DNA from 2 places in the Pantoea sp. nfd-35 genome. Region 2 is predicted to be linked to the other one. Evidence: riboswitches for the same ligand, from Rfam matches in the RefSeq annotation. Region 2 holds a riboswitch; the other holds the start of a gene.
The links. Region 2 has a riboswitch for thiamine pyrophosphate ahead of thiC (phosphomethylpyrimidine synthase ThiC). Riboswitches for the same ligand answer to the same signal wherever they lie in the genome.
Positions count from the first base shown of each region.

Region 1: linked by a shared signal. The riboswitch ahead of thiM (hydroxyethylthiazole kinase) and the one ahead of thiC (phosphomethylpyrimidine synthase ThiC) in region 2 are both predicted to bind thiamine pyrophosphate.

Region 1 is NZ_CP122403.1:1,587,415-1,594,794, reverse strand. It holds gene yegS (lipid kinase YegS) at 1-865, shown strand, start outside; gene P9J57_RS07465 (mannitol dehydrogenase family protein) at 1,022-2,488, shown strand; gene P9J57_RS07460 (GntR family transcriptional regulator) at 2,533-3,219, shown strand; gene thiD (bifunctional hydroxymethylpyrimidine kinase/phosphomethylpyrimidine kinase) at 3,254-4,054, opposite strand; gene thiM (hydroxyethylthiazole kinase) at 4,041-4,841, opposite strand; TPP riboswitch at 4,873-4,969, opposite strand; gene P9J57_RS07445 (lysozyme inhibitor LprI family protein) at 5,121-6,191, shown strand; gene P9J57_RS07440 (hypothetical protein) at 6,198-6,737, shown strand; gene P9J57_RS07435 (hypothetical protein) at 7,050-7,247, shown strand; gene P9J57_RS07430 (AEC family transporter) at 7,340-7,380, shown strand, end outside.
Region 2 is NZ_CP122403.1:4,248,286-4,255,665, forward strand. It holds gene hemE (uroporphyrinogen decarboxylase) at 1-63, opposite strand, end outside; gene nudC (NAD(+) diphosphatase) at 104-874, opposite strand; gene P9J57_RS19635 (Rsd/AlgQ family anti-sigma factor) at 1,072-1,575, shown strand; TPP riboswitch at 1,756-1,854, shown strand; gene thiC (phosphomethylpyrimidine synthase ThiC) at 1,940-3,862, shown strand; gene thiE (thiamine phosphate synthase) at 3,863-4,495, shown strand; gene P9J57_RS19650 (aminotransferase-like domain-containing protein) at 4,610-6,133, opposite strand; gene P9J57_RS19655 (DUF1127 domain-containing protein) at 6,308-6,487, shown strand; partial or broken gene rpoC (DNA-directed RNA polymerase subunit beta') at 6,547-7,380, opposite strand, start outside.

The DNA.
Region 1 (7,380 bases), 1.8 Mb from region 2:
TAAAGGCGCAGGCAATGATGATCTACGTGAAGCGGTCACTAAGCTGCGCGATGAGGGCTACAACATTGCCGTGCGCGTGACGTATGAAAAAGGCGACGGCGAGCGCTACGTCGAAGAAGCCCTGGAATTACAGGCTGAAACCGTGGTGGCAGGCGGCGGCGATGGCACCGTCAATGAAATCGCCACCGCCCTGGCGTCCGTCAACGTCGCCGACCGTCCTGTCTTAGGCATTATTCCCCTGGGGACGGCCAACGATTTTGCGACCAGCGTCGGCATTCCTGAAGAAATCGAGCCTGCGCTGCGTCTGGCGATTCAGGGCAAAGCCTACGATATCGACCTGGCCCGGGTGAATCAGCATCACTACTTTATCAACATGGCGACCGGCGGCTTCGGTACACGTATTACCACTGAAACGCCGGAAAAACTGAAGTCGGCCTTGGGTGGCGTTTCCTACTTCATTCACGGGCTGATGCGCATGGATACACTCAAGCCCGACAGCTGTGAAATCACCGGACCTGATTTTAGCTGGCAGGGCGATGCGCTGGTCATTGGCATTGGTAACGGCCGTCAGGCTGGCGGCGGTCAGCGTTTGTGTCCCGCTGCGTTGATCAACGACGGCCTGCTCGACATCAGCGTGGTCACGGCGCAGGAGTTACTGCCTACCCTGCTGCACTCACTGACCGGCGGCGATGAGGACAATCCCAGTATTATTTCCACCCGTCTATCGTCCCTGACGATCCGCTCATCGCATGAGATGACGTTTAATCTTGATGGCGAACCGCTGTCCGGACAGGAGTTTACGATTGATGTTATGCCAGGTGCGCTAAGCTGTCGCCTGCCACCGCAGTGCGCGTTGCTGAGCTAAGTTAACCGGGAGTGAAGACTCCCGGCTTAGATGTAAACAGTTCGTGATTGCATTCACAATTTCGTCACGCCAACTTGTATGGTAGTCGCGGGGCGCGTAATTTTTCATCCTTACCGCCGGAATGGCCTGTCGCTCCCTCCGCCACAAGGATGCATGATGCTGCAAACTGACCACCTTCCCGCTGATGTTAAGCGCCCCGCCTACGACCGTAGCCAGCTTAAAACCCGAATGATACACATCGGGTTTGGTGCCTTTCATCGCGCCCACCAGGCGTTATGTAGCGATAAGCTGGCTGAACTGGGCAGCGACTGGGGTTACTGCGAGGTGAATTTGAACAGCGGCGCTCTTATTCAGGCGCTGCGGGAACAGGACCTGCTCTACACGCTGACAGAAAAGAGCGACGATGCTGTAGAAACCCGTGTAATCGGCATTATCACGTCTGCGTTGCATGGCAAAACGGACGGTATCGAGGCCGTCATTGAGGCGCTGTGTCAGCCTGACGTGGCGATTGTATCAATGACCGTGACAGAGAAAGGCTACTGTCATCTGCCCGCCAGCGGCGACCTTGACGTTCAGCACGCGGATATTCAGCACGATCTGGCGCAGCCGGACCAGCCGCACTCTCTGCCGGGTCTGATTGTCGCGGCAATCCGCCGCCGCCGTGAACGGGGAGTCGCGCCATTTAGCGTGATGTCCTGCGACAATATGCCAGAAAACGGCCGCGTAACCCGTAATGTCGTGATGCAGCTGGCCCGGCACTACGATGCCTCCCTGGCTGACTATATCCAACAGAACCTCACCTTTCCCTCCACCATGGTGGACCGTATCGTGCCCGCCATGAATGACGCGGCATTTGACGCCCTGCAACAGCGCATCGGTTCACGGGATCCGGTCGCCGTTGAAGCTGAACCTTTTTTTCAGTGGGTGATCGAGGACCATTTTGTCAGCGGCCGACCGGACTGGGATAAAGCGGGCGCTCAACTGGTGCAGGATGTTCTACCGTTTGAGCAGATGAAGTTGCGCATGCTCAATGGCAGCCATTCGTTTTTAGCTTACCTTGGCTATCTTGCCGGTTACGAACACATCAGCGACTGTATGGCTGATGACGCGTTTCGCGCAGCGGCACGGGCGCTGATGGTCAATGAGCAGGCTCCTACGCTGACCATTCAGGATGTCGATTTATCCGCCTATGCCGATGCGCTTATCGCCCGCTTTGCCAATCGGGCGATTAAGCATCGGACTTATCAGATTGCGACCGACGGGACCCAGAAGCTGCCCCAGCGCTTTCTCGACAGCCTGCGTTGGCATCTGGACCACGGCACGCCGTGTCCCTTGCTGCTGCTGGGCATCGCGGCCTGGATGCGCTATGTCAGCGCAGTGGACGAAAAAGGCGAGCCCATCGAGATCCGCGATCCGCTGAACGCACAACTGGCCACTTGCGTAGCGGAAAGTGATGACGGTGAAGCTCGCGTGCGGGCGTTACTCAACATCAGCAGGGTATTTGGCGACGATCTTGCTAAAAACGATGCGCTGGTGAAACAACTTACCGCCTGTTACCTGCAGCTTGCCGCTCAGGGAGCCCGTGCCAGCGTCCAGCAGGCCATTGCCGGTCCTGAGGTCTGATGCGATCGCCTGATGCCCAGGCCGAAGATAAAACGGACAGCGATATGACACTTTCTTACACCATTACCACCAGCGAACCGGTGAATCAGCAGGTTTACCGCTATCTGCGCCGCGATATCGTGACGTGCGTAATTCAGCCGGGCGCACTGCTCTCGGAAAAAGAGGTTTCCGCCCGGTTCAACCTCTCACGTCAGCCGGTGCGGGAAGCCTTTATCAAGCTCGCGGAGGCCGGTCTGGTTCAGATCCTGCCGCAGCGCGGCACCTTTGTGCGCAGGATCTCGGCTAAACGGGTCGAAGATGGTCGTTTCATTCGTGAGGCCGTGGAGATTGCCGTGGTCCGTCGCGCTGCTGAGGAAATCGAAGAGTCAGGGCTGATGGCGCTGGAGCATAACCTGCAACTGCAACGCATCACCGCTGCCCGTGGCGATAGCCAGATGTTCTTAAGCCTGGACGATGAGTTTCATCGCCTCATCGCTGAGAGCATCGGCTGTCCGCTGGCGTGGGAAACGGTTGAAAACATCAAAGCCACCATGGATCGGGTACGCTATTTAACCCTGAATGACGTTGCGCCCGCCGAAACCCTGATAGAACAGCATGATGCTATTTTTGCGGCGCTGAAGGCAAACGATCCCGTCAAGGCTGAGGCGGCGTTGCGCCATCATTTGCAGGCCATGATGTTTTCGATCACCCCAGTCATCAAGCAAAACAGCGCCTGGTTTGAAGAGGATTAACGCCTTGCCAGTCTGCAAGGCGAAACACGATGGGCTACCACCACTGATGGAAATGGTGCACCGGCCCAATCCCGTTGCCCACTTCCAGCGAATCTGCCGCCAGTAATGCCTGCTGCAGCCAGGCTTTCGCTTCACTGATCGTCGCTTCCCAGCTGTCATGCCGGGGACGTAAGGCCGCGAGCGCGGCGGACAGTGTACAGCCAGTGCCGTGCGTATGACGCGTGTTTACCCGCACGCTGCTAAAGCGCTGACGCCCTGCCCGAGTTAGCAGCCAGTCCGGGCTTTCATCACCATCGAGATGACCGCCTTTCATCAGCACTGCCTGGCAACCCAGCGCCAGTAGCGCTTCGCCCTGGGTGAGCATCTCATCTTCATTGAGGGCAACCTGGCATCCCAGCAGTGCAGCGGCTTCGGGCAGGTTTGGCGTAATCAATGACACCTGTGGCAATAAACGATCTCGCACACAGGCAATCGCATCCGGATTCAGCAGGGCATCGCCGCTTTTAGCCACCATCACCGTATCCAGCACCACAAAGGGAATTTCCCGCCGCTGCAGGCCATGGGCCACCCGCTCGACAATTTCTGTTTCAGACAGCATGCCAATCTTCGCACTGTCGATGCGCACATCATCCAGCACCGAGTCCAGCTGGGCGGTCACAAACTCTGGCGCAACGCGGTATACCGACTGCACGCCGCAGGTATTCTGCGCCACCAGCGCCGTGATCACACTGGTACCGTACGCGCCCAGTGCAGAGAAGGTTTTCAGATCGGCCTGGATACCGGCCCCGCCGCTGGGATCGGTCCCTGCAATCGTCAGGGCATTAATGCGTTTCATCAGGTGCCTCCAGCGTCCAGAGTGCATCCAGGAAAGCAGGCGCAAAGCTACCCGGTCCATCTGCATCCTGCGCGGCCTTTTCTCCAGCCAGCGCCATCACCCGACAGGCGCAGGCGATGTTGATCAGTCGGTCACCTGGCAAACAGGCAAAGGCCGCAACCACCGCTGAAAGCGCACAGCCGGTGCCGACCACCCGCGTCATTAACGGCGAACCGCCCGTAATCGCCCAGGTGCGCTGCCCATCGGTGACATAGTCTACTTCGCCGGTCACGACGACACAGGTATCAAAAGCTTTTGCCAGCTGTTGGGCAGCCTGCAGCGCGGCTTCGGCCGAATGCAGGCTGTCAACACCGCGTCCGCCTGCTGCCTGCTGCGCCAGCGACAGAATCTCTGAGGCATTGCCGCGCACCACTGCAGGCGACTGCGCGAGCAGCTGCTTGCAAAACACGGTGCGCAGCGTCAGCGCGCCGACCGCCACCGGATCCAGTGTCCAGGGCGTGCCCGCCTGATTTGCTGCAAGCACCGCAGCCTGCATCGCTTGCTTACGATCGTGGGTTAGCGTACCGACATTGATAAGCAGCGCATCGGCAACCGCGCTAAACTGCGCCGCTTCTTCAGCGTCGATAACCATGGCCGGAGAGGCATTAAGGGCGAGTAAAACGTTAGCGGTTAGCGTTTGCACCACATCGTTGGTCATACAGTGCACCAGCGGTGACTGACGGCGAAACTGTTGCAGAATGGGCGCGCATTGCGCATCAGAAAGGTGTTGCGGTTGATGTGTCATCATAACTCCCAACCGGCGGACAAGAAGGCGAATGCGGTCAGGCATCAGACTTCCCTACGCTGGCATTATCCAGATCAGGTAATACGGGTTTTTCTCAGCCTTCACAAAGAAGGGCACCCCGAGTCGTCAGGTAAATTCACTTTACCCGTCATCAGCATAAGGTTGAGCCACTGGCAAAGCAACCTTGCCCGCATCAAATCAGATCGTTTAATCCGGGTTTATATTCAACACGCCTTCTTGGGCTTATTCTTGAGATAACAATTATTTACTCAGAGTATCCTGATGAAAACTGGCTTCAGCCTGGTCGCATATTTTATAAAACTGGCGTTACTCATGTCAGGATTGATGCTGGCATTTCAGGCGAGTGCCGCCCCCAGTTTTTCATGTGCGCATCCCAGCGCAATCGAAAAGGTGATTTGTCAGAGCCAGACGTTATCGGCAAAAGATCGGTTAATGGCGCATTTTTTTGATCTCGCGAAAAAAAACGCCACGGCCGGACCTTCGGGGCTCATTACCGCACAACGGCAATGGTTAAAAAACCTGACTAAAATGTGTCTCACTGACCCTCAAGAAAAACGCATTGAAGGATACTACGATCAACGGCTTTTTGAACTCGCTGTCATGGTTCTTTATACCCATCATGGCGAAGCCATTAAGCAAATTCGTAAAATAAATCCCGAGTTAGTGAACATATACGAAGCGATTTATCAGTTTACTTCTCTTCCAGCAGGTTCAACCAGGCATAATAAGGTCACCGAACTCATTCGACCCGCTTTCGAAGTAACAGATAACCACATATTCGAAGATAAAATTCCTGATGCAGAAAGCGCAGCAGAAAATACCAACAACTTCGGCATGTTTCTCTGGCTCATTGCCGAAAATAATCCAGAATCACTTATTATCCCCTGCGAGGCATTTTTACGGCATCCACAAAATATCGTCTGGCTGGAACCGCTGGCCGGTGGTGCAATTGACAGCCGAACCCCCATCAGTGACTGCGAACAAACTCAGCCCACACTGCCGTTGTTTAAGCAATTTATTCATCTGGCGGAAGATGCCACCCCTGTTAGCACAGGGACCATTCGTTTTACAATTTATGCCATTACGCGGGCGGAAATTTCAGCCACGTTAAGTCACAGCATGAAGTTTTTAAAGTCCATCCAATACGGAAAAAATAGCTTATCTGACGACGCACAGCAGTTTATCAAGCAGCATACTGAAGGCTACCAGAATAGCCTTATTGAGCTGGCACACTACTACCAACATGCGTTTAACATGCCGGCGGATACGGCGAATAGCGAAGCCAGACGTTCAATCACGATCCTGCTAAATAACATTACCGATGATGAGTAATAAAAAATGTTAAAAGACGATGAAGCGCCATCTAATATCAAAGGCTTAATTAGCTTACCGCTGATTGTGATTATTGCACTTCTGATGATTATGGCTTATACATCTGTGTCTTCTGGTACATTTATCTTTTCTTTAATAGGGGGCACTTTAATATTAATAAGTTGGGCAATGTGGTTAATATGCGAACTTGTTGCATCTATTTGGGAACGCCGTTGGAAAGATGTCGCGAAAGTTATTTCCCTGCCATTCATTTTCGCTGGCTTAGTGTTCCTTTCTGTCACAGAGTTTAACTATATCAAGTTATTTTTGATTTACCCTAGTTATTATCCCCTTTTTGATATTGCACAATACTACACTCATCAGCCAGTCATCATAAAATGGGATGAGTTTAATGAGGGATTTACCGATCTCGTCTATGCACCTGAAGGTCAGTGGCAAGCCGAGTGCATTTTTGACCGCTGTTCAAAAAAACGTGATCCCGAGCTTAGTATCGTGACCCAACCGTTTATCGGCCACTTCTATCTTCAGGATACGTTGTGGCGTTAACGCCTGTTCAACTGATCAGGGTCGTCATCACCTTATGGTTTCTCTCTGCAAAGCTTTGCGTTGATATGAAAAATTCTCTGCAACCTTTTGCATGATCTGGATCAACTCCCTTCCCTACAAAAAAAGGCTTAATGCTGCGGGCTAAAAATTCTCAAGTAATAGCAGTAGAGTTATTAACACTATTAAGTAATATTTTTCACCATTATTACATCGCCCGGAAGTTAACAAGCCTGCCTACAACATCGCAACAATAAATATTCAAATAATATAGTTAAAAATTACCAGAACACTTCATCCTTTACAGGAAGCATGATGCGATTCTTAGCGCTTATTCCTCATCGTCACCGATGGACCGACATTAGCATCACCCGTCAGGGTGCGGTTTCTCCTTCTGGCCGATATTATTATTCCACCTATCTTTCTGCCCGCTGCCAACGTTGCGATACGGTTATCCATCGGGTTTATTACCGCGATATCAGTGATGATCAGGCGCGTCGCTGGCTGGGATGATCTGGCTGACCGCGCACCCTGTTTTGCCAGGTTACGTGGTTGAAGCAATTTGATAGTCTTGCGGTTACTGAGTCACTGGATTGCTTACACTTATGCCATTCCTGCTGGATACACTAGGACACCAGATCTACCT
Region 2 (7,380 bases):
GGTGACATCTACAGGCTGGCGTAACAGGGCGCGCAAATAACGGTCGTTCTTCAGTTCACTCATCTCAGGACTCTCTCGGTATCAAGCGAGTAGTGTAGCACTCTCACGCCTCAGCGCGGCAGAGGGCCACCGTATCTTCAATTAATCGACGGGCGACGGTACCGGGCGGCGGCAGTAAAGGCAGCGCATCAAAGCGGAACCATCCGGCGTCCAGCAGCTCTTTGCCGTCATGTTGTAACTCGCCGCCATCATATTCCGCCATAAACGCCATCATCAGAGACTGCGGGAAAGGCCAGGGCTGCGAGGTAACATAGCGGACATTCTTCACACGCACGTTGCTCTCTTCCATTACCTCGCGCGCGACGGCCTGTTCAATGGTTTCGCCGACTTCGACGAAACCGGCCAGCACAGTGTAAATGTTATTACGCTGGCGCGCATGGTTAGCCAACAGGATCTCGTCCCCCCGGCGAATGGCGACGATAATGCAGGGCGCAATCTGTGGATAGTAGCGTTCACGGCAGTGGCTGCACAGGCAGGCAAATTCACGCTTGCTGGCGTGCATCTCATGGCCGCAGTAGCCACACCAGCGGTGAGAGCGATAAAATTCGGCCAGCTGTACACCGCGCCCTGCCAACTGAAACAGTCCCGGATCTTCGTTAAGTAACTGCCGCAAAGACAGCATATCCTCCGAACGTGTTTCGCAAATCAGCCAGACATTCTCCCCCTGCCATTCGCCAATTACGCGCCCCTGATGACCCGTCAGGCCAAAATGCTGCGCATTACCGTGAGGCAGGTCTCCTTGCGGTAACCAAATTTTTTGTTCACTGCTGACAATCCACCATCCAGCGTCTACGCTTGAAATTTCGCATTGCATTTATTTCGTCATCCTTAGCGTCAACCCGCACGCTGAAGTCCCGATGTTAAGTGTGTAGATGAACAACTATACCCAAATAATTCTGGTTGCAAGACGGCAACACGCTTATTTCTCCCCGGCAGGCTCGTGGAAAACAAGCGCACTTGACGCATCGCTAATCTGAAATATGAAGGTGCATAACTCATACGGAGTTAACTATGCTCAACCAGTTAGACGTTCTGACCAAACGCGTAGGTGGCAGTAATGAACTGGTCGATTCATGGCTGGCCGCTCGCCGCCAGTTACTGGTTTCTTATTACCATTTGGTCGGTATCAAGCCAAAGAAAGAGGCACTGACGCGTCTGGATGAACAGGCACTTGATAACTTTTGCCATAATCTGGTCGATTACCTTTCATCCGGCCACTTCAGCCTCTATCAACGCCTGATCGGAGAAATGGACGGTACCAGTCCGCTGTTGGCAGCAACGCAGATTTATCCCTCGCTGGAAGCCAACACCGAACAACTGATGAAGCTGTATGACGGACACCTGCAGCAGGCGATTGATGACGATAACTACGTCACCTTTCAGAATGCGCTATCGGAGGTCGGAGAAGCCCTGGAAGGACGCTTTACGCTTGAGGACAAACTCATCCAGATGGCATGGGATAATCACCTAACCCCGCCCGTGGCTAACGACAGCGAAATTGCCCGCCCCGCCTAAAACCTAATCGATTGTAAAAGACTTGTGATTAGCCAAAAGCCCCCTTATGCTGAGTGGGCTTTACGTTTAACGCCGAACGTAGTCGGTGTTTACGGTTGATACGTCATCTACGGGCGCTGTTCATGCTATCCCTTTTTCCGGGGTGAAGCCGATCGGGCGCCGTAGCGAAATCGTTGAAACCTCATCTTGTCGGAGTGCCTAAGGGCTGAGACCGTTAATTCGGGATCCGCGGAACCTGATCAGGTTAGAACCTGCGAAGGGAACAAGAGTAAATTTATACGGTACGCCACCGAATGGTGTCAGCAGTGCCGTTACTCCTTCCGAACTCCGGACAAGCAACCTTCCCTCTTACTGGAATATTGCTATGTCTACTGCTAAAACGACCCGTCGCGAACAACGTGCTCAGGCACAGGAATTCATTGACTCTCTTCAGGGCGGCAGCGCCTTCCCTAATTCAAAACGTATCTGGCTTACCGGCAGCCGCGATGATATCCGTGTCCCAATGCGGGAAATTCAACTCAGCCCTACCCTGACCAGCGGCAGTAAAGAAGCGCCGGTTTATGAGGAGAATGAGCCCGTTCCGGTTTACGATACGGCCGGTGCCTATGGCGATCCCGCCGCACAAATCGACGTGCATCGGGGGCTGGATAAACTGCGGGCGCGCTGGATTGAAGAGCGGAATGACAGCGAAAATCTGGTGCAAATCAGCTCTGCCTACACGCAACAGCGGCTGGCCGATGACGGCCTGGATCACTTGCGTTTTGAACACCTGCCCACACCACGCCGTGCGAAGGCAGGCCACTGCGTTACCCAGCTCCATTATGCTCGTCGGGGCATAATTACGCCGGAGATGGAGTTTATCGCGCTGCGGGAAAATATGGGCCGGGAACGCATCCGCGGCGAGGTGCTGCTGCAGCAGCATCCGGGGCACAGCTTTGGCGCCCATCTGCCAGAAAATATTACCCCTGAGTTTGTGCGTCAGGAAGTGGCTGCCGGGCGCGCTATTATTCCGGCAAATATTAACCATCCCGAATCCGAACCCATGATCATCGGGCGTAACTTTCTGGTGAAAGTGAATGCCAATATCGGCAACTCAGCCGTGACCTCCTCGATTGAAGAAGAGGTTGAAAAGCTGGTGTGGTCAACGCGTTGGGGCGCCGATACCGTCATGGATCTTTCCACCGGCCGCTATATCCACGAAACCCGTGAATGGATTTTGCGTAACAGCCCGGTGCCTATCGGTACGGTACCGATCTATCAGGCGCTTGAGAAAGTTAACGGTGTGGCAGAAGATCTGAACTGGGAAATTTTCCGCGACACATTGCTGGAACAGGCCGAGCAGGGTGTGGATTATTTTACGATTCATGCAGGCGTGCTGCTGCGCTACGTGCCCATGACCGCGAAGCGCCTGACTGGGATTGTCTCGCGTGGTGGTTCCATTATGGCGAAGTGGTGCCTGTCGCATCACAGAGAGAGCTTCCTGTATGAGCACTTCCGCGACATCTGTGAAATTTGTGCGGCCTACGACATCTCATTATCATTAGGTGACGGCCTGCGTCCGGGATCGATTCAGGATGCCAATGACGAAGCGCAGTTTGCGGAACTGCACACCTTAGGTGAGCTGACGAAAATTGCCTGGGAATACGACGTGCAGGTGATGATTGAGGGCCCCGGCCATATTCCCATGCAAATGATCCGTCGCAACATGACCGAACAACTGGAACATTGCCATGAAGCGCCGTTTTACACTCTGGGCCCCCTCACCACTGATATTGCTCCGGGTTACGATCACTTTACCTCCGGCATTGGTGCCGCGATGATTGGCTGGTTCGGCTGCGCCATGCTGTGCTACGTCACGCCCAAAGAGCATTTAGGTCTGCCAAACAAGGAAGATGTTAAACAGGGCTTAATCACGTACAAGATCGCCGCGCACGCAGCCGATCTGGCCAAGGGTCATCCGGGCGCGCAAATCCGCGACAATGCGATGTCCAAAGCACGTTTTGAGTTTCGCTGGGAAGACCAGTTTAATCTTGCACTGGATCCGCATACGGCCCGGGCTTACCACGATGAAACCCTGCCGCAGGAGTCCGGTAAGGTGGCCCACTTCTGCTCTATGTGCGGCCCCAAATTTTGCTCAATGAAAATTACCCAGGAAGTGCGTGACTACGCCGCAAGGCAGGAAGCCGAAGCCCAGGCGATTGAGGTGGGGATGGCGAAAATGTCTGATCATTTTCGTGAGCGCGGCGGTGAGCTGTATCACCCTGCGACCGCAATAAAGGAGGAATAAATGGACGCCTTTCCCGCAACCGCATCACGTCTGGGGCTCTATCCGGTCGTTGACAGCGTGGAATGGATAGAGCGCCTGCTGGAAGCCGGTGTGCGAACCCTTCAGCTTCGGATCAAGGATCAGCCGGACGAGGTGGTTGAACCCATGATTATTCGGGCTATCGCCGCAGGTAAGCGCTATCAGGCACGTCTGTTTATCAATGATTACTGGCAACTGGCGATTAAACATCAGGCCTATGGCGTCCATCTGGGTCAGGAAGATTTAGAGGTCGCTAACCTGCAGCAGATCCTGCACGCAGGCTTGCGGCTGGGACTTTCAACTCATGATGATGCAGAGCTGGATCGGGCGCTGGCACTGCGCCCTTCCTATGTGGCGCTGGGGCACATCTTCCCCACCCAGACGAAGGCCATGCCCTCTTCCCCTCAGGGCGTAGCTGAACTTAAGCGCCATTTGGCCCGGCTGCACGGCATCTCAACAGTCGCGATCGGAGGCATCAGTATTGATCGTGCGCCAGAGGTCCTGGCCACCGGGGTGGGCAGTATTGCGGTGGTGAGCGCGATTACTCAGGCAGAAGACTGGCAGGAGGCCACGCGTGTTCTGCTGCGGCTTGCCGAACCCGAAACGGCGTACTAACGCGCGTCAGCGCCCAGAAATACCTGCAGCCTGTGCAAAAGGCTGTTAAAGAGTGGAAAGCCGCGCACGGCAATGAGTATTACGGCTGGCGCGGTTTTTTTATGCTCAGTAAAGTCACAGGTGTCCGGCCGGAATGGCCGGACCAGGGCCAGTTCCCTCCTCTTTCTGGCCCTGCTCCTCAACCACAGGTAAAGAGGTATGTGCCCTTGGCCGATCGTGGACACATGCCGCTATCGCCTGCTCAACGGCGCTGCCCGTTATCGCCAGTGCCCGTTCAACTTTATCGCTGGCAGGCAAGGCATAGTTCAGGCGCAGGCAGTTGCGATATTTGCCCGAGGCGGAAAACAGCGAACCCACAGCAATCTGTATCCCGGACTTCCGCAGCGTATTGTTAAGTTGCACGGCGTCAAAGGCTTCTGGCAGTTCAATCCACATCAGAAATCCCCCCTGAGGCCGCGTGACGCAGATTCCACAGGGGAAATAGTGCCGAACCCAGCAAATAAAGGTTTCGTAGTTGTGTTGGTAAACCTGACGCATCCGCCGCAGATGGGTCTGGTAATGCCCCTGATGAATAAACTCTGCAACTGCGTGCTGAGGCTGAGTCGCAGTAGACCCGGTTCCGATGTATTTCATATGCAGAACCCGATCGCGGTAGCGCCCCGGCGCCACCCAGCCTACGCGCAGACCCGGCGCCAGCGTTTTTGAAAATGAACTGCATAACAATACGCGCCCGTCTTCATCCATCGATTTAATGGATGAAGGCCGTGGATACTCCCAGGCCAACTCGCCATAGACATCGTCTTCAATAATCGCGGCGTCAAAACGTTGCGCCAAGGCCAGCAGGGCGCGCTTGCGCTTCTCTGGCATGATGAAACCAAGTGGGTTATTACAGTTGGGCACCACAACGACGGCCTTAATCGGCCACTGATCAAAGGCCAGCTCCAGCGCCTCAAGACTGATGCCCGTTACCGCATCGGTGGGGATCTCAATGGCGCGAATGCCAAAACCGCGCAGCGTTTGCATGATGCCGTGAAACGATGGTGATTCCACGGCGATGATATCGCCTGGCTGGCAGACAGCGCGAACGGAAACAGACAGGGCTTCATGGCAACCCGTCGTAATGACAATATCTTCATGGCTGAGCTGACAGCCACTGTCAATCATCAGCCGGGCGATCTGCTCTCGCAGGCAGGTCACCCCATACAGATTATCGTAATTCAGCAGAGTGCTTTCCTGCTTCTGTGCCTGCCGACTAAACGCTTTCCAGAGCGGCTTCAGGGTAGACTGTGTGAGATCCGGCATGCCGCTGCCCAACTGCAATATGTCATCTTCCAGCCGGCTGTTAAGCAGATCAAAGACCGCATCCCACTGCGTGATTTCCACCGGGCGCTGTACCGGTCGGGTCAGTGCCGGAATGGGCGGCATCGCTTTATGCGGCGCGACATAATAGCCCGAACGGGACTGCGGGATGATCAACTGTTTCTGCTCCAGCAAATAATAGGCCTGTTGCACGGTGCTAATACTGACACCGTGTTCAGCACTCAGGCTGCGCACCGAGGGCAACCGTTCGCCGTTCCGATACAGCCCCTGCGCAATGCGCTTTTCCAGCAGCATGGCTAAATGTTGATAACGCGTCATTGTATGCCTTATGAAGTTTGATTGCCCCGCAAAGCGGTACAGATTAACGCTATTTCTACCATTCAGATGCGTCAACGCGCAATCTGTATGTTAAATATTTGTTCCTGGTGAGTCTGTATCGAACAGACGGTCTACGTGAAAATGTTTCTCAGATAAACAACGAGGGGCAGGATCATGGGATATGAAGAAAACCGCGCGGCTAAGCCATTTGTCATAAGACCGTTTCGGTTCTTGCGCATTGTCTGGGGGAGCATCCGACGCTGGCAATGCCAGCGGGAAACCCGCGCTATTTTGTCCAGGCTTAGCGATAGTCAGTTAAAAGACATTGGGTTAAATCGACGCGATATTCACTGATGGCTTAAAGATAAAAAAAAACCCTGCCAGAGCAGGGTTTTTTATCAGGCGTTTGACGATTACTCGTCGTTGTTACCGCCCAGACCAGCGTTCAGCAATTCAGCCAGGCTTGCAGAGGCTTCATCCGCAGTTACCTGCGGTGCAACCGGCACTTCGCCTGCCGCTTTGCGGCGCATACGATCCTGATGGTATGCATAACCGGTACCGGCAGGGATCAGACGTCCCACGATAACGTTCTCTTTCAGACCGCGCAGTTCGTCGCGCTTGCCTGCAACTGCCGCTTCGGTCAGGACACGCGTGGTTTCCTGGAACGATGCAGCAGAGATGAACGATTCGGTTGCCAGTGACGCTTTGGTAATACCCAGCAGGTCACGCATGAAGGTAGCGCCCACTTTTCCGTTCGCTTCAAGTTCACGGTTAGAGATCTTGATGCGAGAGAATTCAGCCTGCTCACCTTCCAGGAACTCGGTGCTTCCCGCGCTCATGATGGTTGCTTTACGCAGCATCTGACGAACGATGACTTCGATGTGCTTATCGTTAATCTTAACGCCTTGCAGACGGTAAACTTCCTGCACTTCGTTAGTGATGTAACGGGTAACCGCATGCACGCCACGCAAGCGCAGGATGTCATGTGGTGACTCTGGGCCATCGGAAACCACGTCACCGCGCTCAACACGTTCACCTTCGAACACGTTCAGCTGACGCCATTTCGGAATCATCTCTTCATACGGATCGCTACCATCCAGCGGAGTAATAACCAGACGACGTTTACCTTTGGTCTCTTTACCGAAGGAGATGATGCCGCTGATCTCCGCCAGGATTGCTGGCTCTTTCGGACGACGTGCTTCGAACAGGTCAGCAACGCGTGGCAGACCACCGGTAATATCCTTGGT